2 linked regions of the Roseiconus lacunae genome follow. Each later gene encodes a partner of the first gene's protein in a complex. Links are inferred from orthologs where the notes say so. Each region holds a gene or a part of one and is shown on either strand. Other genes may lie near its edges. The genes, in order: dnaX and FYC48_RS18165.

What was found.
Region 2: the proteins of dnaX (region 1) and FYC48_RS18165 are in contact, whole or in part, in a cryo-EM structure (PDB 8GIZ), measured with the Escherichia coli proteins. The link is inferred for Roseiconus lacunae from one-to-one orthologs.

The regions. Positions count from the first base shown.
Region 1 is NZ_VSZO01000022.1:6,830-21,868, forward strand. What follows is about bases 7,916-10,801. They hold dnaX (DNA polymerase III subunit gamma/tau), read left to right. Parts: upstream 7,916-8,343; coding sequence 8,344-10,260; downstream 10,261-10,801. Other genes in these bases: FYC48_RS21370 (DUF1592 domain-containing protein), read right to left, coding at 7,916-8,141; FYC48_RS21380 (PVC-type heme-binding CxxCH protein), read right to left, coding at 10,560-10,801. Also shown: FYC48_RS21350 (hypothetical protein), read left to right, coding at 61-825; FYC48_RS21355 (ExeM/NucH family extracellular endonuclease), read right to left, coding at 984-2,633; FYC48_RS21360 (glycerophosphodiester phosphodiesterase), read right to left, coding at 2,683-3,489; FYC48_RS21365 (DUF1552 domain-containing protein), read right to left, coding at 3,582-4,916; more of FYC48_RS21370, read right to left, coding at 5,034-7,915; more of FYC48_RS21380, read right to left, coding at 10,802-13,970; FYC48_RS21385 (hypothetical protein), read left to right, coding at 14,086-14,583; FYC48_RS21390 (SIMPL domain-containing protein), read right to left, coding at 14,808-15,039. UniProt on the Escherichia coli protein: Part of the beta sliding clamp loading complex, which hydrolyzes ATP to load the beta clamp onto primed DNA to form the DNA replication pre-initiation complex.
Region 2 is NZ_VSZO01000012.1:531,849-547,001, forward strand. The notes cover bases 346-3,345. They hold FYC48_RS18165 (DNA polymerase III subunit), read right to left. Parts: upstream 2,359-3,345; coding sequence 1,333-2,358; downstream 346-1,332. Other genes in these bases: FYC48_RS18155 (zinc ribbon domain-containing protein), read left to right, coding at 346-911; FYC48_RS18160 (DUF3750 domain-containing protein), read right to left, coding at 939-1,349; rpiB (ribose 5-phosphate isomerase B), read right to left, coding at 2,355-2,888; FYC48_RS18175 (Sua5/YciO/YrdC/YwlC family protein), read right to left, coding at 2,888-3,345. Also shown: more of FYC48_RS18155, read left to right, coding at 1-345; more of FYC48_RS18175, read right to left, coding at 3,346-4,072; FYC48_RS18180 (NHL repeat-containing protein), read left to right, coding at 4,308-5,312; FYC48_RS18185 (PTS sugar transporter subunit IIA), read right to left, coding at 5,475-7,529; FYC48_RS18190 (FAD-dependent oxidoreductase), read right to left, coding at 7,675-9,810; tRNA lysidine(34) synthetase TilS, read right to left, coding at 9,951-11,066; rny (ribonuclease Y), read left to right, coding at 11,318-12,913; FYC48_RS18205 (DUF5989 family protein), read right to left, coding at 12,931-13,236; FYC48_RS27855 (hypothetical protein), read right to left, coding at 13,239-13,784; FYC48_RS18215 (hypothetical protein), read right to left, coding at 13,934-14,176; FYC48_RS18220 (FAD-dependent oxidoreductase), read right to left, coding at 14,817-15,153. UniProt on the Escherichia coli protein: Part of the beta sliding clamp loading complex, which hydrolyzes ATP to load the beta clamp onto primed DNA to form the DNA replication pre-initiation complex.

The sequences.
Region 1 (15,039 bases):
ATCGCTCATTGATTGATCTTGTTCAAGAACATGAACTGTCGCTCTATCGTTCTGGCCACGATGGTCGCCATCTGTTTGCTGGTGCCTTCGGGATGCAAGGAAGTGTCACAAGCCTTTGTCCATTTGGATAACGGACACGATCGCCCCGTCACAATCTTTGTCGACGGAATCTACGCGGGCAGAGTCGAATCAGGCCACTCGCGGCGACTGACGTTGCCACTCGGACACCATGAATTCTTCGTCAAAGACGACCAACGAGTGGTCTACTCGGCCGCACACCGTCTGGACTCAGGAGACCGCCCATACCGCACGCCGGTTTTTATCCTGAACCCCGATGGAAACAATCGGTACTGCGAACTGCAGCTAGCGATGCGTCCGATCGAGACCGGCCATGAAGACGGCTTGGTGACATTGACCAGTCACCAAGAGCCCCCACTCGATGACCAATGCATCCCAACGCAGGTCATCAAGACGCTGCCTGAGAAGACACTGCCTGAGAAAATACTGCCTCACGACATCACCACGGAGACACTTTCTGCCGCCGAAGTTAGGGCCCAATACAAAGCGATCCTGCGACGCTTTAATCTTCGATCACCGACAACGTTCTTTCAAGTTGAGCACGCCGAGCACCAATTCAGCCCGATCCCCATCGCCGCATTTCCCACCGAAGAGACGGAGCCTTCGCCGAGTGCACTGGCACGGATTCCTCATCCTCTGCATCGCTACTTGAGTGAAGCGTTCGCGGTGGATCACCCCACGAGGCAAGACTTAGAAATGCTTCAAAAAGCCGAGTCTGCTGCGATCGCCTGCGTTCCCGTTCGATAGTGCATACCTTGCGACAAACGTTTTCGCCGGTCTCGTGTCCTCCCACCATCGGAATTCAGGCTGGGTCAAAACCGACGACGGACGTTTGCCCCGGTTGTTGCCCGGGAACCGTCGCAAGCTCCATTCCGCAAACAACCACTTGAAAGGTTGACGAAGCGTCAGCGAAGCTCCAAGCCAATCAAAACCGGGTCATGGTCAGAACATCGAAACGCGTCCGGCCGGTAATAAACACCCTGTCCGTACTCGGTGTTGTAATCCAAACACCGTGGCTCATCTGAATTAATGTGCCAGTCGGCGATCCCGGTAACCTTAGTCGCAAGTGCCGGTGTTGCGAAACAGTGATCGAGCGATCCAGCTTGGCCAAAATAAACGTACGAGTAGGACTGACCGGTTGACTTCGTTTGACTGACATCGACCAAACCACCGGCTCGCAGGGTATCAATCGGATCTTCTTGGCTGTACGCGTTTAGGTCGCCAATCACCAGCGTTTCGATTTTACGATCGCGGAGGTAGTTAACGAGTGCCTGTGCCTGTGACTTTCGTGAGTCGTTGTACGAACCTTGGCCATCACGTTGATCGCGATTGGCGCCGGCCGCTTCGTTTGATCCTTTGGATTTAAAATGGTTGACGATTACGCTGAACGACGCTTCTCCCTCAGTGGCGCGAAACGTTTGGAGTAACGGTGTCCTGGCATTGGAAAACGCGCGGTCAACGATCATCTCGGGAGCTCCGACTGCATTTAAACGATCACGTCGATAGATCATGCCGACACGAATTCGATCGCCACCGCCGGGGGCATCTCGAAAACCGTCGGGCAGACCGCAGCCAACATAGACATCCTTGCCAAGCTTTCGATTGATCGCCGCCACCAGCGATTGTTCGGACTTGAGGTTGTTTTCCAGTTCCATGAGCCCGATTACATCCGCGTCGAGTCCGACGATCGCGGCGACTAACTTTTCTGTTTGCCGTTCGAACTCTTTACGATTGTCGGCGCCTCGAGCTCCATTAGACCCATCATCGAGTGTCGTGAAGTAATTCAGGACGTTAAAACTGGCGACAGTCACATCGGCAGCACCGACATCCGGACGTGCGGGACGCTCTGCCGGGACGAGGTCAAGCGGCAACTCCGGAATCAAATAGTACCGCCCACGTTCTTCCGTGATGGTCCCCACCAAGTTTTTGACTTTGGAACCAAGTCGGAGCGTTGGCAAATCCGTCCCGAACGCAGGAACTAATGGGACCGGATACTGGTTACTTCGCTTAACGCCGTCTTCGATCACGATCCAGTTGGCGTTGTTCGTTCGCTGCAGTTGGTTGACTGCTTTGGCATTCGTCTTGCCGGAAACACTATTCCCTTCGGCCGACGCATCGTTGGGATCGATCGTCTCGGTCGGGACGAACAGCCGCCGCGGCGCGACGCTGATTTGTCCGTTGCGGGCCAAGTTGTAGTTGTCGACCACCACCAATTCTCCCGGCAAACGAACCTTTTGGCCGATGTAGTCTTTCCAACGGATATCACTCAGTTGCCGTGTCAGATGGACAACATCACTACGTTCGACGGGCGGATTCGAAGCGGGATCCCCTGACGCTTCGATCGGCGTATTGGCGGGCCGTGTTTCAAACTCCGGAGCCGCAGTGACGTTGCTATCGGCCAACCCACTATCACCGGCACCGCCATCGTGTTCGACTTCATCGACATCACGAAGCAACAACGTGGCCAACGCGACCACTGCTACCGCAAGCACGGCGATGATCGAACGTTCGGCGGCACCGCGATGTAGAATCCCAAAACGAATTCGCGTGGACATGATCAGACAATTGGTGGAGAAGTGGTGACTTGGACGTGAAACGTGACGGCTAATTCAAGATGCGAATACTCTCACGAATCACGTCTGGTTTGTCAGTCGTAATCGAGACGACACCGAGTTCGGCGAAGCGACGTGCCTGTGCGGGGTCATTGACCGTCCAAACATGAAGCTGACCTCCGGACTGATTAATCTTCTCGACAAAAGCTTCGTCGATCACCGAAAGGTCGCCCTTGCTTCCCAAGCCGGATGCCTTGGTTCGCTGCAACGTTTCGACAACCGATGCGATCGTCGGCTTACCATTTTTATAGCTGGTCAGCCAATTGACACGGTACTGAGGCATCAACTTGCGAGCTTCGGTCACCACCTGCTTGTCAAAACAGATGATCGCGATTTGATCATCCTTTAAGCCCGAGTGCTCCAAGATGGGTTGCATCAGTGGCAAAATCTCGACGCCACACTTGATCTCAACAAAGATTTGCTTTCCTTCGGGAACCGTCCCCAAGACATCTTGCAGGGTCGGAATTCGTTCACCGGCATACTGTGGATCTTTCCATGAACCGACATCCAACTGTTGCAATTGTTTGAGCGTCGAATCGGCGACCTTCAATTCGGGTGAACCGGGAGCGGTACGTTTGGTCGTCTTGTCGTGGATACAAGCGATCTGATTGTCTTTGGTCACATAGAAATCACCTTCGATCGCATCGGCGTTCAATTCCCAGGCGCGTTTGAACGCTGAAATCGTATTCTCCGGCGCGACAAAGGACGCTCCCCGGTGGGCGACGATGAACTGGGCATTCGCGGAATCGGCAACCATGATGGTCACAATTAAGGCGAGGAAAACGGTCGAGAATTTCAAGGGTCTGTCCTTTAAAGTCTTGCGAGCAAGTTGTGATTCAGGAAGTTTTTTTTTACCGGCGGCTCGTATTCTGGTTTGCAGGTTTGGCGTCCTTAAAACCCTGCGAGTTGTTGCGTCGAATCGCCGAATTCGGTGATAGGCACTCCCATCCGATTCATCAACGACAAATACAAGTTGCAAAGTTTGCGTTCGTCATCGGGCCGATCGCTATAGTCAAGCGTTCGTCCTGTTGGCACCGTCCCAGCCAATCCGCCGACTTGGATTAACGGCACCTTGGAACTGTCATGATTTTTGCCGCTCCACATGTTGGACATGAACATCAGCATCGAATGATCCAAAACTGTAGAATCGCCTTCGGGCATCGCTTCGAGCTTGCCAGCCAAGTAGGCAACTTGTTCGATATAGTAACGGCAGATTCGCAAATAATCGTCAGTCGTATCACGGTGGGACGCCAAGTGGTGCGCCAGACGGACGTCCAGGAACGGATAGATCAAGCCGGAGATATCACGGCACAACAAGAGTGTCGCGACGCGCGTTTTGTCAGTTTGAAACGCGGTCGCGATGATGTCACACATCAGACGCATGTGATCGCGAATATCTTCGGGCAGGCCACTGTCGGGACGCGAAAGCTTCGCCGCTGCCTGTGACTTATTGCGAGCGTTTTCGGCGGCCTTGTCGCTCAGTCGTCGCATCCGTTCGATACGTTTCTCGATCTCACGGACGCTGGTCAAGTACTCGTCCAGCTTCGCTTGATCGCTATGGCTGACACGTCGCTGCAAGCTGGCGGCGTGTTCACGGACACGGTCAAGCACACTGCGGTTTCGCATCGCACCGCGATTTTCAAACAGGCTATCGAATGCGAGTGCGGGATAGGTTTCCATCGGCACCGGTGACGTCGCATCATGCCAAGAGATGTGCGAGCTATACGCCATCGAGAAATTGGTTTCGTGGTACCCCGTTGTCGGCTGCTCGCATCCCAACACCAAACTTGGCTGCAACGTTTCGGCGCCAACATGTTTGGCCAGCAATTGATCCATACTGACTCCGCCGCGAAGCTCGGCGCCTTTTTGCAGCTTTGCCCCCGACAACAAATTCCCCGTTTGACCGGGGTGAATCCCAACGCCAACAGCGGCCGGATTGTACAGCCCCTTGATGAAATTCAGCTTTTGTTTGAATGGTTCCAGCGGAGTCAAGCAATCGCCCAACTCCATCTCTGCGTCGTTACCTTTGGCCCACCAATGGTTGTAAGCGACACCGTTGGCCATGAACATGATCGCCAAACGTTGCGGGCATGCCGATGCGTCGTCGGAGTCTTCCTCACCCCAAACGGCGACGGACTCCAACCAAGGCAATGCCATCGAAACGCCGGTGCCTTGCAATAGCAATCGACGCGAAAGCCGCTGGTCGCTTGTGGTTTGATCGTGCATGGTGGTTGGTCTCATTTTTGGATACGGAGTCAAACATCGCTTCCTGACGCGAAGCGAAAACCGAGCGGGACGACGAAACGCCACAACCTTTGATTGCCGTGACTGAAAACGTCATCATCAATGGCCTCGGCGAAACAGAAACTGCTCGCTGGTGACAATGGTTTCGACCATTGTCGAAAAGGCAAACTGCTGTTCTTGCAATCGGTGTTTCATCGATTCGATCAGCGGCTCGTCGGACACGATCAGCGATCGCCCCAACGCGTAAGCGAGGAGTTTGCGACAAAGGTTGTCAACAAATTCTCCCTGCCGCTCTGATCGAATGTAGTCCTTCAGTCCGTCGACTCCGGAGTGCTTCGAACCATCGGGAAAGTCCGCAATGACGTCGACAGGATTACCTGCCAAATCAGTGTCCCGACGTTCTCCGATCGGCCCGTAGCCCTCGAAAACCAATCCGACCGAATCGAACTTTTCATGGCAACCGGAACAACTCTTGTGTTCACGATGTTTCGCCAAAACTTCGCGCAGCGTTAGCTCACCTAGCTTGGATTCGTCTTCGGGTAATTCCGGGACATTCGGCGGCGGGGCCGGAATATGTGTCCCCAATAACTGTCGCACGACCCAAAAGCCACGTTTGACCGGACTGGTCCGCAGCCCTGGCGAGTTCTTGGTCAAGAAAACACTCATCGGTAAAATTCCGCCGCGACCGAATCGCGACGCGTTATCGACCCGCACCCACCGGTTTGCGTCGATCGCTTGGTCGATGCCGTAGTGTTTCGCGAGCGTCGCGTCGACAAAGGTATGATCGGCGTACAAAAAGTCGAGCACTTGCCCATCTCGTTTTAGCAAGTCGGCGAAAAACGTGATCGGCTCTTCGAACATTGAGCGTTGTAGCTGGTCGTCGAATTGACTGAAGCGTTGGCGGTCCACACCGGTATGCGATTCGAACTGGCGGAAACCTAACCAATTACCGCCAAACTCAATCGCAAGGCGTTCGGCCTTGGCATCTCGCAGCATCCGTTTGCTTTCGGAACGAAGCACCGCGGGATCAGTCAATGTTCCGGCGGCGGCCAAGTCGAGCAACCTCCGGTCGGGAAGACTCGCCCACAGGAAATAACTCAATCGCGAAGCCAGCTCGTATCCGTCAAGCCGGACCAAGTCGCCCACCTGTCGCGGTGGGTGTGCCCGATAACAGAAGTGCGGCGAAATCAAAACGCTGACAACCACATCGCGGACCGCATCTTCGTGGCTCAGTCCGTCGACTTCGACGAGGTGCTGATAAAACTGCTGGATGTCCTGTCGCTCGGCGGATTGCAACGGTCGACGAAATGCGCGTTGTACCAATCGCAACAAGTGCCGTTTTTGGGCCTCGACCGCGGCAGCCTTAGCGTCAGTAACGGAGAGAACTTTTCGTTTGGTTTCGTCGAAGTGAAACCGCATCGCATCAAGGGCTTCGTCGCCGGCACCGATTCGCTCGGCCTTGGCAATGTAGACCTCCGCCAACGCCTCGATCATTTCGGGCGATGTCGCCTGTCGGTCGGCGGATCGAAAGGCGTCAAATTCCGAGTCGACTAGGTAGCGTCCTTCCGCCCGCTCAAACCAAATGAACCCCGAGTGCTGTCGTGAAGGAACATCGGCAACAAAGTTCAACTGAAACCACAAGCGATCGAGTTTGTCCTGCTGTGATGCGTCGAGCACAAGCTCTCGGAGAGGTTGGTCATCGCGAAAGTATCCCATCATGCTATGGAATCCGGCGCTCAACAGCCGGTACTCACTTTCTCGATTGAAATCATTGGGCTTTCGATTGACGTACTCGCGGCCACGACGATCGACGTAATAACGATCTGGAAACAAACGGCAAAAGGTTTCAAAGTCTCGCCGCAGCGTCTTGCTTGATTGACCGGAGGCCGTGTCTTCTTCAGCGGTCTCCTCGACTTTCCCAGCGCCGGCCACCAAAGCGATCTCGCTAAAACGCTTGGCTCGCAATCGATCATAGGCTTCGGGGTTCATCGTCATCCGGTGCGACGCCTTTTGCCGATTTCGCCACAACACTAACGGTTGGGACCCCTTGTTGATCCCCGAGACTTGCAAGTGCGGAAACTCAAACGTTAGCGAGTCTCGAAGCTTCGCAATGTCGTCGGCCAATTGTTTCGCCCCCGGCCCAAGGTCGTCTCCGGGTAATGATCGGATACGGTTAGCGATTTGAGCCAGTGGGCCTGCGGGATGCTTTTCTTCGATCCCGATGGCCGTCCACAATTGCGTCAGGTATTTGGCACTCAAACCATACCGCTTGGCGATTGCGGTGACGTCGCGATCGCCGATGACTTCACTTCCGGATCGTCGATCGAAATCTTCGAATAAGCTCCGCAGTGCCATCAGGTAGTCGGCGACCTCGGTATTCTGTGACTCATAGAAATCAACGATTTGCCGCACGCAATACTTATCGCGATCGGTATCGGTCACCACCGGATGCGGAGCGAACGCCAGCCCGTCCGGTAAGAACAGCAAGTGATCGGTGACCATTCGAGCCGCATCGATGTACTTGGACATCAATGACGGGGTCATCATCAGTGACTCACCCGAATTATCAAAGCCAGCGGTGTTGGAAGGATCAACCGGGAAGCTATCGGCCGGTCGCAAATTGACACCGGTCAAGTCTGCGATCGTGTAGTTGTATTCTGCCGCACTTAACCGGTGGGCCAGCACCTCGCCGGGGTCGCCTGCATGTCGACGGATAAAATCGTCGCGACGCTGCCCCAACCACATCAGGAATTGCGTTTTCTCTTCCGGTTCGAGTTCGTATCCCGAGTCTTCCGGGGGCATCTCACCGTCGGCCACCCGCTGGCGGATCAAATCCCACACGGCGAAGTGAGATTCGATCGGCGTGCCTGCATCAAACGCGGTCAGATCCAAGGCGCCGTCCGGATCGGTCGGTCCGTGGCAGTCGACACAGTAGGCTTGCAAAACGGGCTCGATGACGTCGGCAAAGCTCGCATCCGATTGCTCGGAGGTTTCCGGAACATCATGTCGCGCGTTTGACTGTTGCTCGCCTGTTTTCTGTGCGGCCAGCGGCAACGCCCCCAAGGCGGCTAAACAAATCAGACAGACGACCGAGCGTGAATGAGCGAGCGACCGCAGACCGAACGGCAAAACGTTCAACAACGTCGGCGAAACCAGCCTCCGGCGATAGGTTCGCGGGGCCAAGGGGCGTTTTGATCGCAAGGGCATAGGACAGGTGGGATTTTGGGTGGTGGGACCGCCATTGTAGTCCTATTTCGATGCTGGCAAGCCGGACAATTCTAGCGAGCTATCCGTACTAACGATTTGGCCACATGATTCCGAGAGTGAACCCCGCAAGGCGGTCTCTTGTGTTTTCGTGTAGGATGCGTAACGATCAGGTTTTCGATAGTTCCCCGAACGCTTTTCCCGTATGTCCGACGCCGCTCCCGCCAGCGAAAAAGATTCTTCCTACGTCGTCGTCGCCCGCCGCTATCGGCCGCGAAATTTTGGCGAATTGGTCGGCCAGGAACATGTCGGCCGGGCACTGGCAAATGCGATCGAAACCGGGCGTGTCGGCCATGCGTATTTATTCACCGGTGCCCGAGGGGTGGGGAAGACCAGCACCGCCCGCATTTTCGCCAAGGCGCTCAACAACCCCGACGGCCCGAGTGCCGAATTTGACGGTTCAAGCGACATCGCCCAGGCGATCGATGTGGGCGAAGATATCGATGTGATTGAAATCGACGGTGCCAGCAACCGCGGCATCGACGAGATCCGTTCGCTTCGCGCCAATGTGGGGGTCCGCCCCAGTCGATCTCGTTTCAAGATTTATATCATCGACGAAGTCCACATGCTGACGCAGGCGGCGTTTAACGCGCTGCTGAAGACGCTCGAAGAGCCCCCCGAGCATGTGAAGTTCATTTTCTGCACCACCGATCCGGAAAAGATGCCGATCACGGTGCTGAGCCGCTGCCAACGGTTTGATTTTGCCCCGGTCGAAGTGGCGAAAATCGTTGGACGACTGCGGGAAATTGTCACCGCCGAAAATGCCCAGGCGGACGATGAGGCGTTGGAATTGGTGGCCCGGCGTGCGGCCGGTTCGATGCGTGACAGCCAATCGCTGCTCGAACAAGTGCTCAGCTTCAGCGATGGTCATCTGACGGCGGACCAAGTCCATTCAATGTTAGGCACCGCCGACGATGAGCGACTGCATCGATTGGCGACGGCGATGTGTGATCGCGACGCCGCCTCGGCACTAAAACAACTCGACGCTGCGATCGATGCCGGTGTCGATGCGGGACGGATCGCCGAACAATTGCTCGGTTACTTTCGTGACTTGATGGCCGTTTCGGTCGGCTGTGATCCATCGCTGCAACGGCACACTGCTGCTTCGATGCACGACGAATTAAAAAAATTGGCTGACTCGTGGGGACTTCAAACGGTCCTCGCGGTCGTCGGGTTGATCGACCAAACGTTGGTTCGAATCCGGCACAGTGTCTACGGGCGCGTGCTGCTGGAATCGACGCTGATTCAGATTTGTAATCTTCCCGACTTGCAATCAATCTCCGACTTGGCGGCGGCCGCGAAAAGTGGACAAAGCCTTTCCGGTGCCGCTCGGCCTGGTGGCGAAAAAAAAAAGCTAACCAATAGCCCCCCCGTCACTGCCGAACCGGCACCATCACCGGCCGCAACGCGCGATCCGGCGCCGGCCAAGACGACGCCGAGTCCTGGTTCTGAAACGCTTGCGGACACCACGCCGCAACCGGCTGTTGCGGCACCAATGCCGCCTGCCGAAACGGCTGCGACACCGGCCCCTGCCGCCACAAACGGAACAACTTCGCCCCCAAGATCACCGGACGCTTCACCAGCGAATGATCCGCCAAACAGCGAATCAACCGGCACGGCGACCGCCACCTTGCCACGAATGGCGTTGGGAGCTCAAAACGTCGAGCAAGTATTTTCAGAAGCTCTCAAACACGTGCCGCAAATGACCGCGTCAATCGCTTCGATGGCGGATCTTCGGTACAGCCACGATGAAAAGAGTGGTAAACCAGTCATCGAGTTGGTGTTCCCATCGGACTCGGGGATGGCAATGCGGCGGATGAATTTGCCAGAACACCGCGGCACCGTCACTGAAGTTTTGGCCAACATTACCGGTGACTCCGTCAATCTGACACTGGTCGAAGGTGCGGCGCGACAAAAGGCGAAAAAAGTTGCTCCGGCATCCCCCAAAGCCACCGCGAAAGAGCGCATGGAACGGATTCGTGAGATCGAATCGCACCCCTGGGTTCAATCGGCTTTGAAAACGTTCCAAGCGGAATTGGTCAAGATCGATCCGAAGAGCTAATGATCACGGCCTGTGGATATAATCAGCCGCATACGCGATAGCGTGCGGTTCTTCGGCCGATCGTTGAACGCTCCATGGATTTAAATCAACAGGCCGATCAGCAACGCCGCCATTCTTTCCGCGAACGGGAGGCCCCAACGCACACCTCTCCGAGCCCATGAGACGAACGCCTAGCGTCGGGCCTGCGTCGCTAGAAGCCGGTCCAAACCAACGAAAAGCCGGGCACTCTGTTAGCGCGCCCGGCTCATGTTTTGGCTCCGATCACATTGACCGAAGTGTCTGGGTGTCACCCCGCCGGACTACTCCACGTCGTCAGCTCCGCGAGGATCGACTTGCAGACTTGACAGGTAAGCCACCAGGTCACGTAACTCGCGGGCGGTCATTTGCTTGATCAAGTCGGCCGGCATCGACGACTTGCCTTTTTTGCGGACCTCGATGTCATCCTGGGCAATCGTTTTTAGCGTCCCATCGGCCAGCATCAGTTCCAATACGTCATCATTTTCCACTCTGACGATCCCGCTATGAACGCGTCCATCGATATCGATGATGACGGCCGTTTCAAAGCCCTCGGCAATCTTGGCGTCGGGCAGGCAAATCGATTCGAGCAAGTAGCGAGGATCGCGTTGCTTGCCGATCACTGTCAGGTTCGGACCTACCTGGCCGCCGGACCGACCGACCTGATGGCAACGAACGCACGACAGTTCTGTCTTTCCAAAGAATAATTTGCCGCCAAGCTCAGGATCACCACCGGCGAGCGAGTCCAGCCAAGGTCCGAGCGGGTCGTCTTTGCCGAGTGATTCTCGATAGGCGGCGAGTTTCGATTGCAGTTCCGGATTGAGTTTCTCGCTCGCAGCCTCGATCACATTCAAATGCACACGCGGATCGAGCTTGCCATCTAAGTATTTCGCGACGGCGTTTTCGATCGCTTGTTTGGCTTGTGGGACAGATTGCTTCGCGAGGATGTCCCACGCCTTTTGTTGAACCCTAACGTCAGGGCTTGTCGAGGCCGCGACGAAGATATCGATCGAATCGGCGGGCGATCGCTGCGACAACACCGTCAACTTGGCCAATCCCATGTCACCAACGGTTGCTTCACCGGAAATACTCTTGGCGATCTTGACCGCGACCGCAGGATCTAGACGCGACAGCGCGACGAGTAACTTCGATCGTGACTCGACCGAACGCGCGGGATCTTGGACCTGCTTCTCGAGGACTTGAGCGATTTTCGCGATCCCCAGTTCCGACGCGGTGTCGATCGCTTTGAGACGCACTTTTTCGGGCGCCGCCATGAGCAGATCGATATGCGGCGTCAATGCGGTCTGGGCGACGATAGAACTTCGAGATGAGATCGGTCGATAGTCACCGATCACGCGATCAAGCGGATCCGGTTCGGCCCATTGGTTTAACATGTCCAAAGCTTCGATTCGCATTTTCGGATCGATGTCATTCCGCGTCGCAAATGTGGCCAAGGCAGAGGCCTGATCCGGCCCACCGAGTCGATAGTTTGCGTTGATCACCCGCCACGTGATCGCTTCCTGATCCAGGTTGCCGGAAATCAATTTTGCGAGAGCCGGCATCGCGACTGCGATCGGCTTGTCGTGAATCGCACGTGCGGCTTCGAGCACGACTTGAGGATCTTTGTCTTTCAAGAACGCGGCAACTTCGCCGCTGGATTGACGCCGGAGGGCGACGACGGCCAACCGGCGAACTTCGACTGACGGGTGTTTGGCCAAGGCGACTAGTTTCGCGCCGTCGGCGGCACGAGAAAGGTACATCGCTGCGGCATGCCGGATCGCGGCGTCTTTCATGTCGTCGCCGGTAATGCGATTTAACACGTCACTAATCGCATCGGTGGCTTTGATCCGACCGAGTGCATCGATGGCGGCATATCGCAAGCGAGCGTCGGACTCGCCGACCATCACCTGCGCGGCTTTGGCAATCTCGGTCCAGCCCTGCTCGCCGGCGATCGTCAGTACGGCAAATCGGACGTCCGCACTTTGATCAGAGAGCGACTTCAACAACGCCGATTTCGCTGCCGCGTCTTTGCCATTCTTACGGGCAATCTCGCCGAGTCCCCAAACTGCGTGCAAACGCGTCCTCGCGTCTGTGGCCCCGCCGGCCACTCCGGCAAGCGTCGGTACGTCGCCTCGCGCGGCCAATTCCCACTGGCTTTCCAATCGAACGCGTCGGTCAACATGCCCAAGAAAACTTGCCAACGAATCACTGTCAACGGTCGTCAGGTTGCTGGCCAGAATCTCTTTCACTTCGGTAACGATCGGAGTTTTTTGGTGCTCCGGATCGGTGATTCGATACAAGCGGCCTTTGCCCAAACCGTCCCAACCGTTAACCCAGTCGCTGACGTACAAACCGCCATCACTACCAAAGGCGACATCGGTCGCCAAGCACGTCCAAACCGGTTGCTCGTTTTCACCGAGCTTGTACGTCGCACCGTTGGGTTCCAACTTGAAGCTACGGATACCGCTGTTGCTAGGACCGCCGCGAAAATCACAAATCAAAAACGTATCGTTAAGGCGATCGCCGAATCCGGTCCCCGGGTAATACACCAAACCGCTGGGTCCGTCGGTAAAGTTTTCGACCGGCGGAACGATTGCCGCGGGTTGGTCGTCGTTCTGAGGATGCCAGATTTTCTCGCGATTGAATGGCCCACGATCGGGCAAGTACTGGTAGTACATCCGCCATCCGGTGTCGCTGTCTTGCAGCAAGTGCACGATCCGAGCTTGGTCGCCGCTGTCACTGTTATTGTCAACGGTGAACCAATCGCCGCGATCGTTGAACGCGATTTCTTGCGGGTTGCGAAGCCCACGGGCATAAACCTCAAGGCGACTGCCATCGAGTTCGCAGCGGAACATCGCGCCGCTGGCCGGATCGGACAGCATTTCGCCCTCTTGATTGCGGAGGTGGTAACCGCGATCGCCGATGGTGAAATAAAGTCTGCCGTCGTAGCCACGAATTAACCCGTGCATGTCATGACCGCGAAAAGCCACCCGCACGCCATATCCGTCGCTCAGCACGACACGTTCGTCGGTCCGGCCGTCACCGTCTTGGTCGACCAACTTCCAAAGCTTAGGGATGCAGGTGTAATAAACGTCGTTTCCGATCGCCAACACGCCCGCCCCGGTGCCTTCTTCGAGATGGTTGAACCCATCGGCGACAATCACACTTTCGTCTGCTTTGCCATCGCCATCGGTGTCCGCTAAACGACGAATTCGATCGTCGTGCTGGGCGTACGTGACTGCCCCATCGCCGAGTAGCCGCTTGTGATACTCGATTCGATCCTGGACCGTTTTGGCAGCCAAATCGGCCAACAGCCAATTTCGATCGTGCCCACGGTTGTCCGTGACGCCACGGTTTTGCCGAAACGTTTCGCAGACATACACGCGGCCTTGCCGGTCAATATCAAAGGCAACAACGTTGGCCAAATTCGGCTCTGCGGCCCATAAATTGATGTCCCAGCCTTCTGCCAATCGAATCGCCGCCATCGCTTCGGCAGGTTCGTCGGACGCTTCTGCGATCTCTGGTTTTAAGGGCTCGATCGCGTTCAAATCGACCGCGGAGGCGGTTTGCAATCCACCGGTGAATGCCAAAATCAACGCCGAAAAATGCAGACGTCGACGTGCCCCCGTCACGAGAGCAGCCCCCAACGAGAACGACGGACATTCAGACGAAAGAAGAGCTTGAAAGGATGTCATCAGCGATCAAATACAACGACGAAAAGTGATTTCCACTGGTTCAAACATTAGAATAGTCGCACCGGCATCGAATCAGCGAGGTCGGATTGCCAAACACAGGTGAAAAGTTTCCGACATGAACGGGCCCAACAGCGAAAGCAGCGACCAATCGATTCCCCCCCAAGTCGATCAGTCGAATGTATCCAGCGATCAAGCTCCCCCGTTTGTGGCCAAGCTGGTCGCGCAGCCTAACGAACCGGAAAGTCATGCCCGGCATGCCGGCGAAGAATCCGGCGGCGAAGAAATTCGTGTCGGATCGCCATTTCGTGTCGACCCGCCGCCTAGCACCACCGGACGTTCGCCGCGAACAGGTTCCGGAGAAGCTGCTTATGCAGACTTCGGGCCATTCCTCTACACCTCCATGGGTGCCGCGACGGCAGCGTTGACGATCGTGATCTTCGCCGCACTGGGCTACTTTTGGTTCCCAGCCGGCGGCGTGCTGGTCACCATGTTAGGAACCGGACTTTCGCTGATCGGACTGTTTTCGAACAAGCGTTTCCGCTTGGCAGCACTGGCAGCGCTGCCGATCCATCTCGGACTGTTCTTTCTGTGCTATAGCCAAGCGCTCGTTTAGCACGGGCAGGTGCCTGGCTAGTGCTTCGCCAACCTTTGAAAATTGGATTAGCCGTATGGCGTTTGCCACGGTTTCGGTGCAATAACCGGAGCTAACACCGGTCGGCCGATGAGCCGAACCCAAACATTCGGTCAAACGGAGCATGAGACGCACATGTCGGCGGAAGGCGCCGGGACAGCGTCTCTACGAAGCGAAGACGACGTTTTGCTAAATCGTGCTCGCGGTCACTCGGCTTTGATTTGGAACGTCATCGTGACACTGGCCGAAATCGTTTGCTCCCCCGGTGCGACCGGAACTGATCTTGCCTGAGCCATCATCATCATTTCGGGGCGTCGTGGTGATGGGCCGGCGCCGGCTTCATGGATTTCGATGACGTTGCCAAGCTCTGCACCCGCTGTTTCACACAACAATTTCGCTTTTGCCTGAGCGTCCTTGACGGCTTTGACACGAGCTTCA
Region 2 (15,153 bases), on another replicon or contig:
CAGCAGCAGGTAGCAGTACAGCAGCAGGTAGCAGTACAGCAGCAGGTAGCAGTACAGCAGCAGGTAGCAGTACAGCAGCAGGTAGCAGTACAGCAGCAAGCGCTAGTTCAGCACAAAAGCCGGCCGCCCCGAGGGCAGTCGCCCAGCGACCGGCCCAGCAGCCGGCCCAGCAACCGGCGGCGCCCGCGGCCCAACCTTTTAACCCGTTCACGACCGAAGCATCGACGTCGGGAGGGATCTTAGACGAACTGACCGACTCTGACTTCTCGGGTATCAAACAAGTTGCCGTCCCCGGTAGGTCCAGCGGGCCCGCTCCCGTCAATGCGAACACCAGCAAACTCCTCGACGAAGCAATGTCGAGCACGAAGAAACAGTCCAAAGGCGTAGCTTCCCACGCTGCGGCGCCTCGCCCTGGATTCTTGACGTTTCTGGGAGTCATCAACGGACTCGGCGCGATTGTCTTCATCGCTTTGATCCTGATCACCCTTGGCTTTCTCGACATGGTCGCCGCCGCCGAAGGCATGGCCGATGACGACGCAGTCGGCACGCTTCGCGTCATCGCGATCGTCGGCCTGGGTAGCTTGGCCGCGATGTCACTGGCCACTGCCGTCGCTTGTTTTGTGCGTGGAAAATTGTCCTGGTACGTCGTGTTGGTCAGCTACGGCTGGGCGGCAGCGAATCATATTTTCACCCTTATCGACAGCGTCACTGCCGACGAAATAGACCCAACGATCGCGCGAACGATCGGCCGCATGGTGTTCGGCTTTGGCATTTGGGCGTTTTTGCATGGCCCATCGGTCCGCTCCTTCTATGGCACCAACGAAGAACCCGTTTGGCGGGTCGTCGCATTTGACGTACTCGGCATTTCCATCGGAGCCGGCTTTGGAATCGCCGCCCTGGTTCTAGCGTAGCGGCTGATTGTTGCCGGCATCGACCGCTTACCATCTCGCAAACCCGCGCCCGATCGCGCGGACGCCCAACCGATAACGATCTTGCAAGCACCACTGGATGTAGGTGTTGCTGTTGGGGCCTGGGACATAGTGATAGCGATCGCACCACGGATATTCTTTTGGCGATGACACCAGCCGTTCGGCGATCGCCTCGGCATCCTCATCGACGAACTCGTGCAAAAAATACCCACGGCTATCGCGGATCCATCCGAACGCAGGCAGCATGTTGCGATGCAAGTGCCCCCACGACTGTGGACTCTGGTTGGGATACTGCCAAACTTCCCAACGATCTGTCCGATCGCCATCACAGATCACCAGCCAACAATGCTCGGCAAAACGAACGACCCGTGGCAGACGACCGGCCCAAAGCTGGACCGAAAATTTACGAGCCGATGCCACCACGATCTCCGCTCGTGCCGACGGATAGATCTGCGGCAAAGCAATCAACCAAGGTCGACAAGTTGGCCATCCGATCGAGTTCACGCAAGGCGCGGACACTACGATCGAGCCGTGCGAGCGTGATCATTCGAGCTTGCGATTCGCTTGCTTGATCTCGCATGACTTTGCGATAATGACCGATACACATAGCAAATACATCGCGCAACGCGGCGCGACGTTTGGGCGATTCTTTGCCGGCCCCTTCCATTCGATCGGTGACGATACGGCGGATCATAGCCGGATCAGGAACTCGCTGGCCTAGCGCGTCGGACAACGCCGATCGGAATTGTCGCGTCGATTCGTCCAACAATCGCAGTGCGGCAGAGATGTCTCCGGCGGCGATGTCGACCGCTTCGATCATCGCTTCATCGGACGCCTCGCACTGGTGAACATCGCGGATCAAACGGATCGCATCGGCATCGGACAACGGGCGAAACCGGATCACTTGGCAACGTGATCGGATTGTCGGCAGTTGCTTCTGTTCACTCGTCCCGACCAAGATGATCACCGCGTCGGCCGGTGGCTCCTCGAGTGTCTTGAGCAAACAATTGGCGCCCTCCTCATTCAAAAAGTCGGCATCTTCGAGAATTGCGACCTTGCGTTTGCCGCAATAGGGACTCAGCCGAACATCGCGACAAAAGCCTTCTTGCATCCGAACTTCCGGGGCACCGATCAGCAGATCGACCGGGATCGTTGTTTTATCCTTTGGCTTGCGTACCCGAATCACATCGGGATGCGTTTCGGCGCGAACTTGAACGCAGGCCTCACATTGCCCGCAAGGGTTCATCTCACGAGCTGGATGCCGATCACAGAGCAGCGTTTGGGCGAGCAGTGTCGCGACGCTGCGTTTGCCGACTCCGGAAGGACCGACAAAAAGCAAGCTCCCCCCAAAACGACCTTGTGAAATTGAGTTCGCAAACCAGCCGCGCAGGTGATCGTTGCCGATCAATGAAGACCAACCATCGATCATGACGTCGTCCGCTGCGCCGCGGGGTGGTCTTCGGTCGCTTGCGAATCCGGCTTGACCGCACCAAGCGAAGCCGGCCCGACTGAGTCAACGTTTTTTGTTTCGATCTTGCAAATCTTATCAAGGCGTTTGGAGTGACGTCCGCCGTCGAACTCGGTCTGCAACCACCGCAGCACCAAGTCATCGACCGAACGTTCACCGATCAAATCGCCGGGCAGACAAAGGATGTTCACATCGTTGTGCCGACGACTCATTTCAACCATGACCTCGTCATAGCAAGGCGCGGCACGGACGCCGGAAAACTTATTGGCGGTGATCGCCATCCCGATCCCGGTACCGCAAATCAAGATCCCCCGATCGGCTTCACCACAGCTCACACGACGAGCGACACACTCGGCGTAATCGGGATAGTCGACGGCAATTTCATCGAAGGTTCCTTCGTCGATCACGTCAAAGGAATTCGCTTGCAGCGACTGAATCAATCGCGCTTTGATGTGCACCCCGCGGTGATCACTCCCTAACGAAATTCGCATCACGCAGACTCCTTATCCCCGCCAGAGGATTCGGTTGGATGGCTCGAGTCGGCTGCCTTGGGAAAGAAGTCGTCTCCCAATTTGTCCAGCCACACGGTCAACTCGTTTTCCATTTGATCGGCACATTGGCGGTATGCATCGACGGGCATCCCGACCGGGTCGGCGATATCGCCGCCGTCATGACGCAGCGTAAACACGCGATCGTGCATCTCCGGCCACGCGGCCAAGATTGCGGCGCGATGATTACGGGTCATCGTCAGCACCAGATCGGCAACGTTCATGATTTCATCCCCAAGCGGTTGACTGGCATGGCCGGTCAAATCGAGATTCCGCTCGCCCATCACCTCGATGCCTTGCGGTGCCGCACAAGCTCCGACCGAAGCGGCAACTCCGGCCGACAACACCCGAACCGCGTCCTCGCGGCCAAGCTTTTGACGCAACAATTCGCGCAGCAACGTTTCCGCCATCGGGCTTCGACAGGTGTTTCCCGTGCAGACTAATACAATAACCGGTTTGACAAACTGATTCATAGCGGCTCGTTCGATGACGCCTTCTCGCAATATTTCCCAATGACTCCCGATCACGCGAGCCACCGTCGACACTCCACCATAGCGGGTCGGACCGTCGTCGAGCAGCAGTGGAATGTCACTCCCGAACTGTTCCAACACCCCCTGGGACTCAAAGTTGGGATATCCCCCCTTATCGGTGCAGTCCAACCGATGAGCCCCCGTCAAAACCAGCGGTGCGGCGACGAATCGATGAATCGTTTCGAGCACCCGGTGGTCGACGACGCGGAATCCCACCGTCTGTTGATCCCCAACAATTAGCTTGCGAACCTTCGGGGGCAACTGACCGAGCGCCGAATGCTCGTGATCACACGGCGTCACGACGGTCAATGGCCCCGGCCAACACCGGTGACAAAGGCGCCTCGCGACGGGCGAAGGTTCACAAAAAAAATCTTCGGCGGCTTGGCGACTTCGGACAGAGATCGCCAACGGAGCCCCTTCGATTCCCCTTAATTGGGCAATTCGCTCGACCGCGTCTTCGTGAAGCGCGTGGGCTGCCAACCCGTAGGTCGTGTCGGTGGGCAAGGCAACCACCTGCCCCTCGGTCAGGGCCTGAACCGTCCGATGGATAAAATCACGGGGATCGTCGGTTTGACGAAGATCGAAGACTTTGGTCATGAAAACCGACGAGTAAAACGTGCTGACCGGTCACCCACTGGCACACGCTACCGATCACAAGCGTCAATCGAATGACGCCGATCCGATGTGCCGAACAAACTTGTATTGTAAAGGCATCAATTTTGGATCGGCAAGGATGCTTAAAGTGACACACCCTGTCGCCGGTGTCTCATTTCGATCAAATCGTCGGGTTCGGCTTATCAACAGCGACGAACGATCGCATTACAATACCCCCATGCAACCGTTCGTCTCGTCCGATCACGATCACCGCTTGAACCGTCGCGGCGCCGTCAGACGCTGTGCCGTTAGCCTGTTGGCCGGTGCGGCCGTGATGTCGGTCCCCGGGTGTGTCAGCCGGTCTCGGTCCGAAACGCCCCAATTGGTCTGGGGCCGCCGTGGCCAAAGCAACGGCCGCTTCCTCACACCGCGTGCGATCACGATCGATCGCCAAGACCAACTCTATATCGTCGACAAAACGGGTCGAATCCAAGTCTTCGACCCCGACGGCCGATGGATTCGAGACTGGCGAACTCCTGACATCACCAATGGCAAACCGACCGGGATGACCATCAAACCCGGCGCGTCACCCGATGAAGACTTGCTGCTGGTCGCCGATACGCACTACTACCGAATGTTGGTCTACACGTTGCGTGGCGAGCGACGTCCAGAACTGGAGATAGGAGGCACGAGCGGCTTTGGCCCCGGCGAGTTTGCCTTTTTGACCGACGTCGCCGTTGATAAAGCAGGCTGCATTTATATCGGCGAGTACGGCGACGCGGATCGAATCCAGAAGTTCGATCCCGATGGCCGGTTCATGCTTTCCTGGGGAGCGACGGGGCGCGAACCGGAACAGTTCCTGAGGCCCCAGGGTCTTCACATTGAAAACAACCTGATGTGGATCGCTGACTCGGGAAACCATCGCATCCAGCGGTTCGATCTCAGCGGCGAACGACCAGAACTGATCGACATTTGGGGCGGTTCCGGTAAACAGCCTGGGAAGCTGTTCTATCCTTACGGCGTCGATACCCTTGGCGATGGTGAAGCTGTCGTGTGTGAATACGGCAACGCCCGCATTCAACGGTTTGACGCTCGTGGAAACTCGCTTGCCACCTGGGGCTCGCCAGGCCTCGAACCAGGACAACTTTTTGATCCATGGGGACTGGTCGTCGATTCACGTCGCCGAATTCATGTTCTTGACAGTAACAACCATCGCGTTCAGCGCGCCGCGGTCCCAACGTAATCGCCCGCTGAATTCATCGGAGGATCAACGTCGGGCCGATTCAACTGCACCCGATGGACGCCGCATGTTGACAGCCACGAAGCAGGGAAAAATAGGCAAACGACGATGAGAATTTGACGGTCGAAGGTAACGCGTCCTCGGTTGAATGTTGGAGATTCATTCTCAACACCAATGCAATTCTTCTTCGTCGGGTGCCTCATCGGCATCGAGATGCGCCAAGTGGTCGCTGTCAAAAAAACGTGACAATAAAGCCCGCACCGGCACCAGCAACGCGATGAAGATCGGGAACAGAATCCGGACCGGCTGACTGGGAAACACATTGACCACGCAAAGCACCGCTAAACAAACAAATTGCACCAGCGTGAATAGATGAATCGTGCGCGTCGGCACGCGTCGGGTGTAGTGATTGACCGGATAAAGCGATGAATCCATGAACAACCAACCGAGTCGCTCGACGAATTGAATGTTACGAAGCGACACAAAACCCATGTACAAGAAAATGCCGTAGAGTGCCGCCATCGGGACATACTCCAACAGCGGCAGCGCCAGCAGCGACCCTCCGATCAACAAATGAATGACCAACCCGGTCACACGATTCTCTTGCACATGAATGATCTGCTCTCGGCTTTCGCCTTTGTTACCGACGACTTCTTCGGTATCAGACAACGCCCGCACGTGGGCCAACGAACGCACCGTTGCAGCGACCATCCACGGCCAACCGAACAGCGAACACATCCCGATCAATAGCCCGACCACCAACAGATCCAAGTGGTAGGACTCGCCTTTCCCGAGCTTATTCTGTGGACTGTTGACCAAACGTGCGGTGATGTTCTGCGAAAGGAATACCAAGACGGCCGCTAGGACCGCCGGCCCGATCGCGGCAACCTTCACCCACAACGGCACGCCCCATAAATCAACGAACATGCCGCTGCGTTCGCTGGCTGTCGCGGAAACTTCCAGCGTGTCGAGTGTTGCGGCGCTACCGAGCCACCAAGCGGCGCCCACCATCGCACCAAGCGCGATCGATGGACCAAAGTCGGCGAGAAACTCTCGCATCCATGTGAAGAGGTACTTACTGCGGCGAAAATCGGCGAGCGTCATCGCGATGTAGAACGTCCCGACGGCCAACACAATCGCGAGCAGGGGTTTTTCGTTGGTCAACCCTTCGACACTCGCCGTCCGGAACCCGGCGACCAGCGCCTCGATCGCCTTATAGATGAAGATCATCGACATCAGCGCCGAGAAGATTTCATCGGTGAAACGCGTGAAGTAACGCATCAAGTTACTGGCGTTGGTCACCGCCAGTACCACCGTTAACACGCTCGTCCAAATCCCGACCCAACCATAAACCCCCAAGAAGTGCTCGGTCAAATTCATGTCCTGGCACAACTGGTAAAGAATAATCGTAAAGATCAACAGCGGGCCGATGCCTCCTAAGATGATCAGCGGGCCGCCGGCCAATAACGAATACAAGACTCCGCAAACCGCCGTCGAAAGCAACATCGGTCCGGCCCCGATTAAGCCATCCGTTTCGCTGCCCATGAGACCGCCGAACGTGACCGCCGGCGCGACGCACGCGAAGTACATGAAGACGATCGATGCGATACTTTTAGCCCGCAGTCCATCGATGAAATCTGACTTGTAGTGCTTCAAACGCCGGACGAAATCGGCCTTCAATCCGGAGAATAGCCGCGGCGAAGTTTTCAATCCCTCGGTGACTTCACGCGGTTTGGCAGGTTTGGCTAACACCGTTCGCGTCAAGTGCCGCTCGATCGCGTCGAGGACTTCTTGCGGAGTGCTCGAATACGTCAACTCGAAATGACACACGTTGTCGCTCATCATCCGAGCGATCGAAGAAAGCGTGTCGAGGTGATCGGAAGCGTGCGAGGTTGGGCCGACCATCAAAAAGACATAGCGGGTCGCGATGCCATCAGGTGCGCCCATATTGACCGCATGCTTCAAACGAATGAAGACAACTGCCGGGTCGTTGATGCGATCGTCATAGTAATGCGGAATCGCACACGCATGACCGATGGCGGTGGGAAACTGACGCTCACGTTCGATGATTCCATCAAGAACGATCTGGCTTTGGTTTTCGGGCAACCGCCCGCTTTGAACCAGATAATCAATGCCGGTGCGAACGATATCAGCCATCGAATTGGCGTCAACGTTCAGCAAGCAACTGCCTCGTGAAATCGCATCGATCAATCGTTTCATCGACCGCTCTCCATCGCGTTTCGGGTTGTCATCTTGTCAATCAGGTTGCGAGCAAGAGTATGACCGAAGTTGTCCGATTGAAAAACTCCGCCTCCAAGCCGCCGATCGGTCAAACGAATTTGAACGTCTCCTCAAACCAGCATCGCTAATCTTCCACCGGAACAAACCGAATCGCATCCACGATCACGTAGCCATTGGTGCCCTCGTTGCTGATCGTCACCATCGCCGGTTGACGTTGATCAAATTGAAAGACTCCGAGCGACGAAAACGCCTTTTCGATCGCCGGTGTTTTGCGTTGATCGAGTGAGACCGACGTTGTTCCGCCAGCATGCTGAATCTTGACAGGCACGTTCGATGCGCGGTTATTGTTGGGGGGATAAGCAACCTGCACGTCATACTTTCCGGACGAAAGCTCAGTCGAAAAGGATGCCGATCGGCTTCCGTCGCCACTTTTGCCATCGTGCAGGTAACCGGTTAAGAAGTGCGGTCGATTGGCCGCACTGTGTTGCCAATGGCCGACAAGTTTCGCGTCGCTATTATCGAGAACAGTTCCGGCGAAATCTTTCGGAAACCAAACACGCGCCCCCTGAGTTTCGTTGGCCGCGTGCAGGACCTGTCCGTCGGCTAACAATCTTGTTTTCAGCGCATCATAGGAAATATCTTGGACGGCCAGGTCATCTTCGATCGCCATCACGGCCGCGGTCGCCGCGCTTTGTCCCAGGATCATGAAGACCGGTTCCATCCGAATTGACCCGAAAGCGATGTGCGAACTCGACACGCAAACGGGAACCAACAAATTGCGGCAGTCCTTCTTGTTAGGCACCAAACTGTCATAGGAAATTTCATAGGGTCCGTAAGTCGACACCCCGATATCGCCTTCGTTTTGCACGTGTCCTTCGGGGGTGACATAGCGTTGAGTGTTGTGCGAATCGATCGAATAAGACCCCATGCCCACCGACTTGGGCGTCGGACGCCGTTTCTGAAGCTCGTTTTCCGTCATCACGAACTTGCCGATCAATCGCCGTGCTTCGCGAACATAGATTTGATGCGGCCAATGGCCGTTATCAGTGAATTCGTCGGCCGCCAAACCCCATCGTGACATCTCTTCACGAATCGACTCCGGCACACGTCGATCGCTGACATGAAAGTACAGCCAACCTTTTTGGTACCGCTCATGTTCCGCGATAATTTCCTTTCGCCGTTCGTAGCTGGCTTCCGGATAGTCGTAATTGAAGCCGATGTTGTCGGTGCTCATCGGCCCATGGTTGTTGGTATCGGTCTTCCGATTGGGAATCGGATCGAACTTGCGAAACGTATCGCGCCAACCGGCTTGATAGATCCGCGCCAATAGTTCGAACTCGGCCGGGTCATAACCGTCAGGCTTTTCGAAGGGGACACGATTATCGGGATGATCGGTCAAGCACATGCGAAAGCAGTACGCTTGAACTCGATCATCGGCCGATCCCTTTTCGCCCGGAGGCTCGGAGCTGATGCGCGGTAATACACCGCTGCTAGGATCGTCCGGATCGACATAGGGGCTGATCGGAGGCAGGTCGGCAAAATGATGGGCGTGATGATTGACGCCGATTTGTACCCCCGCCCAGTTCTCGCCGTAGTGATCTTGAGACTCGCGACCGACGTGGTAAGGCACACCGGCGGCGGCCATCAAATCGCCTTCGTAGGTGACATCTAAAAACACGCTTCCCTCGAAGACATCTCCACTCAACATACGGATCGATTGAATCCGCCCGCCATCCAAGACGACGCCTCGATCGCGATCAAGCCATTGATCTCGGTAGACCGGCACGTCGAATTCGCGAACGAACTCATCGAATACTTGCTCCGCGATGTGCGGCTCGAAGATCCATTGCGTGCGGTTTTCGCCATCGATCGCTTTGTTGCCTTGACCACGATTGCCGTAGCTTTCCTTCGTTTGCCAATTCCAGTTTTCTGGCTGCTGGTACTTCGAAAAGACCCGTTGATAAAACTCCCGCGCCAGGCCACCGATGACTTCTTTCTTGCCGGTATCCGTCCACCCCAAACCGCCGCTGGATAGCCCCCCAAGATGCGTGTCCGGACAAACGACCAATGCGCTGAATCCTGAGCGTTTCACTTGAACCGCAGCCGTCACCGCGGCGGACGTGCCGCCGTAGATCACCACGTCGGCGCGATAGGTCTCGGCGTCTGCATTTACGGAAAGCGTCCCGAGCATCAATAGCGTGACCCCCGTCCTGATCACGGATTGAATCCGGGCGGGGAAGTGAAAGAGTTGTCTTTGCATGCGATCGCAGATTGGTAAGGAAGGATAAAATCGCTGCCGCCCCGAAACGTCTATGCACCATGCCGGCTTTCGGTGGACGGTGTTTCGCTTTCGAATCGGCTCGGCACCGATAGCTAGGCGAGGTTTGTCGGTGACGTAGTCTAACCACTCGACGCCGCGGAGTCGGGTCGACGAAAACGAATGACGTTTTCACTGCGAACCGCCTCGATCTCCCCTGGCAGATGAATTCGATCGGGGCCCTCGCCGTATAGCAGGTCCAACAATCGCCGCCACTGCGTTTGATTCATCATGCCGAGTGGAAAACCAGACCGCTGCCAACTCTTCCGCAATGACTCAACGACGATTGACGAGTCCAACAGTAGCGGGTCGATCGGCTCTGATTGCCGCGCGAGTCGGTCGAGCCGGTGGACCACCAACGGGGCATGTGAAACGACGACAACGTCGATCCAACGCCCGACCAATATTTCGATGACCTTGCCCCATCCGCGCTGCCCTTCGATCGCTCGGCCGATCGATGGGATCGCCTCAGCAAACGTCCCCGTCATCATGGGCAGTAATTCGTTCCGGATCCAATTCCTTCGGTACTCGGATTGCTGGTTGGATTGATCCTCCCGCCAAGGATAATTTTTCGCCTGAAGAGCTTCCCGGATTAGCGATCTTCGGGTTCCGAGTAGCGGCCGGACGATAACGAAATCTCGGGCATCGTCGGACGAAGCCAGTTCGCGAAACGGGGCGATGCCGGTCAGCCCCGTCGGCCCCGTGCCTCTCATCAAACGGAACAATACCGTTTCGACGTTGTCTTCTAAGTGATGGCCAAGCAGCAGATACCTCGCCCCGCGGCGCCGCATCACGTCGTTGAAGAATCGGTAACGCTCTTGCCTGGCGTGCTGTTCATCAGACCGGCGGCCGCTTCCCAAGCCGGCATCAAACGCGACCCCCAGTTGCCCCGCAAGTTGCTTCACAAAGGCCTGGTCGGCATCGCTCGCCGCCCCTCGAAGCCGATGATTGAAATGTGCAGCGACCACAAAACCTGCGGGTTGATGGTTCGATCGTTGCCTGAGTTCCATGAGGGCCCGCAGCAAAGCGACACTATCCGCCCCGCCGCTACAACCAACAACGATGCCCAGATCGGCGTACCGGGAAGCTGGGAACCGCCCTTCCAGTTGTACCAGAAGCTGCTCCCATTGCTCCGTTGCCAGCGAGCCGCCCGGATCGCTGGGTGTTGTGTCGTTGATTCTTGGCGTTGCATCCGGCATGGAGATGATTGGTGAGGAAAGATGCGAGGCTGGCGGCCGTAGACGATTCTGGGCCCTTTCTTGGATCGATTCTCAGAGAACTTGGATCGGGTTACGACTTTTCGGATGCGTGAAAGGGTAGGGCACTGCCCATTGACGGGCAAAATTTGTTAGGATCTTCATCGTCTACGCGACACGGATCCGTCGCATCAGCGGCCAGTCTACCGCCCTTTTCCACCCGCCGAACACGCCCCATCGCTTTGACCCTCTTGATGGCACTTTTCTTTGAGCCGCCGCTCGCTTCCTCACTGGACGAGAACTTCTTCGTCTATTCCCTCGCCGGTGTCCTGGCCGGCGCGGTTCTGATGATGGGGTACCAGCGTTGGAAATACACCGTTTACAAGATCAAATTAGCGGAGCGAGCCGACGAGATCCTAAACGAAGCCAATCGCCAAGCCGAATCGATGAAATCTCAGATCGTGCTCGAAGCGAAAGAAGAGGCTTTGGAGATCAAGTCCAAGGGCGAAACAGAAATCGCCGACGCTCGCCGCAGCCAACTCGCCCGCGAAGAAAAACTTGACCGCCGCAGCGAGCAGCTCGACGTGCAAGAAGCGGACTTACGAAAACATCAACGTGGGTTGGAAAATGCCCAGCAACGGCTCGACTCGGGTCTCAAGATGCTTTCCAGCAAGCGAGAGGAACTCAACAAGCTCGAAGAGCAACAAAAGCGATTGCTCGAGGCGATCTCCGGACTGACACGCAGTGAAGCGAAGGAAGAATTGCTCAGCGCACTCAAGGAAGAACTTGAGCACGAACGTGGCAAGGTCTTGCTGAAACAGAAAAAGGAAATCAACGAAGCGGCAAAAGAGCAAAGCCGTCAAATGCTGTTGACTGCCATGCAGCGTTATTCGTCAGCGTTCACCGCCGATTCAACCACCAGCACCGTTGATGTCCCGACCGACGACATGAAAGGTCGTATCATCGGTCGCGAAGGACGCAATATTCGCGCCTTTGAAAAGGCAACCGGGATCGACGTGATCATCGACGATACCCCGGGCGTGGTGATCGTCAGTGGTTTTGATCCCGTCCGTCGCGAAATCGCTCGCCGTTCGCTGACCAGCCTGATCGCGGACGGTCGAATCCATCCGTCGAAAATCGAAGAAGTCGTTGAAGAAACGCGTCGCGAGATCAACGAATTGATCATGCAAAAGGGACGCGAAGCGGCCGACGAAGTCAACGTCCCCGGCTTACACGATCGTGTCATTGAATTGTTGGGACGACTCTACTTTCGGACGTCGTACAGCCAAAACGTGTTGCGGCACAGTATCGAAGTGGCATTTCTGTCCGGTATGATCGCCGAAATGTTGGGAATGAATGGCGATGTCGCCCGCCGTTGTGGGCTGTTGCACGACATTGGAAAAGCCGCCGATCACGAACTCGAAGGTGGTCACCCAAAAATCGGTGCCGACATCCTGCGTCGAAACGGCGAATCAGCCGAAGTCGTCCACGCCGCTTTCGGGCATCACGATGAAATTGTGATCGAGCACCCCTACACCGTCATCGTTGCCACTGCCGACGCCTGCAGTGCCTCCCGCCCGGGGGCTCGACGCGAATCGCTCGAACGTTACATCAAACGAATGGAAGAACTCGAAGCGATCGCCCAACGGTTCGATGGCGTCCGGGAAGCCTACGCGATCAGCGCGGGACGCGAACTTCGTGTGATCGTCGACAGCACGTCAACCAACGACGAACAAGCCGCGGTGATCTGCCATGAAATCGCCAAGGCTTTTGAGCGCGAATTGATGTACCCCGGCGAAATAAAGGTCACCGTGCTGCGGGAAAGCTCCTTCACCGAAATCGCGAAATAGCAAGCACCGGACTAATTTCAAAACAGCGTGTAGATGAAGGGAGCCGCCGGCGAGGTTGTTACGAATGCGAGTGCGACCAGAAGCAGCAAGACCACCACAATTGGTAGCAACCACCACTTCTTATTGTAGCGCAAGAACCAGATGAACTCGCGGACCAAGCCCGGGTCACTGGTGTCCGCTTGGGCGTAAAACGTTTGCTCGGCGTCACCGCCGGACGGCTGCTGAGACAGTTCCGTGCTGGTTGTTGTCCGCTCAGCGCCGGACTGACCAGTTCGGTGGCCTGTCTGATCACCGAGTTGCGACTTTTGTTCTCGCTTCGCCATTTTCAAAACATCCGGAAGTAAGACTCACCGTCGTTTAGCTCGCCGCGCTCAACGCTGCTGGTTTGTCGCCAAAAGGTCTCTGCGTCCACACCGCGACGCCGAATCGATCGACCGGACCAGCGAAACCAAATTGCTAGCGGTGTGACTAGCAAATAGTACAGCACAGCCATGGCGATGAAAGTCGCTATCCATCGCAAGGGAAACGTCAACCGCTCGAACGCGTCGATCATCATCGATCGTCGGCTTGGCGCCACGAGATAGACGACACTGAACAGTAGGCCGGTGATAGCAATAAGGATGGCAACGATAGTGCCAACTTTCGTCTGGCCTGCAACGCGATTGACCAACACCGCGAGCACTAGGCTTGAACAGGCCACTCCAATCCCCGACAGGACCGACGGCGGCAACTCGCCACCATCCGGGGACAGAGCACCATCCGGGGACAGAGCACCATCCGGGGACAGAGCACCATCCGGGGACAGAGCACCATCCGGGGACAGAGCAGGGTTGCTTGCTAGCGACTGAGGTTGATTGCGATGACCGGGCATGGGGGACAGACCCTCTCTGTTAGGGCTTCCACTTCCAGAATTCGATTCAGACGGGGACATGATTCAGACGGGGACATAGCACGGTAATTCAGCGGGGGACATAGCACGATTGCGTTGCTAGCGGTAGTTACGGAGACGGGATTCGTTCCTTAATGGCTGAAACGCAGTTTGCCCACTTCTGGTGTTTTACAAGCCAATATTTTGCGAGCAAATTGCGGAGCTGCTGGAATTTCAGGAGGCCGCTGATGAAACCATCCGTCAATGGTCTGCCGAATACGGAAGCCAAAAACTCGCCCGCTGAGCGTGGAGATGATAACCGCGGCGATCTCCCCGCCCCTGGTGCCTCCGACCAGCAATTTTGGGTTGATTCGTTTTTCAGAACGGCGAGTCAATCTTAACCAATCCAACCATAGCAAGGTATTGTGACGGGCCCCCGACGGCCGAAGCGGTACTTGACAATCTACGCCAAAGCGGCTCATCCGGACTTAATGAACACCACCCAATTGAGCCAATTCTGTGTGACCGCCAAAATTGGCAAAAAAAGTCGCTCCACGGGCCCCCCGCCTTAACTCGTCATCGCCTAACGAGTTACCGTTCGGAGGACGATTCGGAGGATTTAAAATGCCTAAATCTGCAGTTGACCGAGCGTGTGGGCCGCGTAACCTAGAGCTACCGATTGAGACCACTCGACGCGATTTTTCGCCTCGGGCAAGTTGGTCTTCGGCGACGTAAGCCTTTGCTATCTTTATAGTTGCGAACTTCGCTGCCGAATCCGACGACTGCCACCAGCGTCGAGATCACAAATTACCTATCTTCCGCGAGTTCGCCTCGCGTGGGGTTAACGCGGTCAGCTTGCGGCCACGGGCTGACATTCGTTGATGGTTGGATTCCTCCGCTAATGCCGTCTCCGAAACCTCACGGACCGGGCGCAAGAGGTGCCCGGTCGCGAACGCTCGCGAAGGTAGAACGACGATTGATCGTATCTGCCTCACATGCGTTCGACTCCGCTTCCATTTGCGTGGGCACCTTGAATCAGTTTGGTCGCAGCCCCGCGATGAATTCTCCTCTGGTTTTTGCACCGCTAGAAACCTGAAGTCCCAACTCTTCGGCGAGCCGCGTCCACCGTTGCCGCAACTGATCGGACAGCGGTTCCTCGCGTTTTAGTTCATGCCCGCGGTATGCCTCGTAGTATTGACTGGTGAGGTGTTTTCCACGCGATCGCATTTTTTTGGTCCCCGGTTCTAACCCATGCAATGCGCCGGCGGAACCAAATCGCTGCACGGCAATAAAGTCTGGCTGCCCCGGTGAAACATCGCTGACATAGACCGTCGCGCCGCCGCCTTTCCAAATCCGTTCCTGCAGTTCTGAA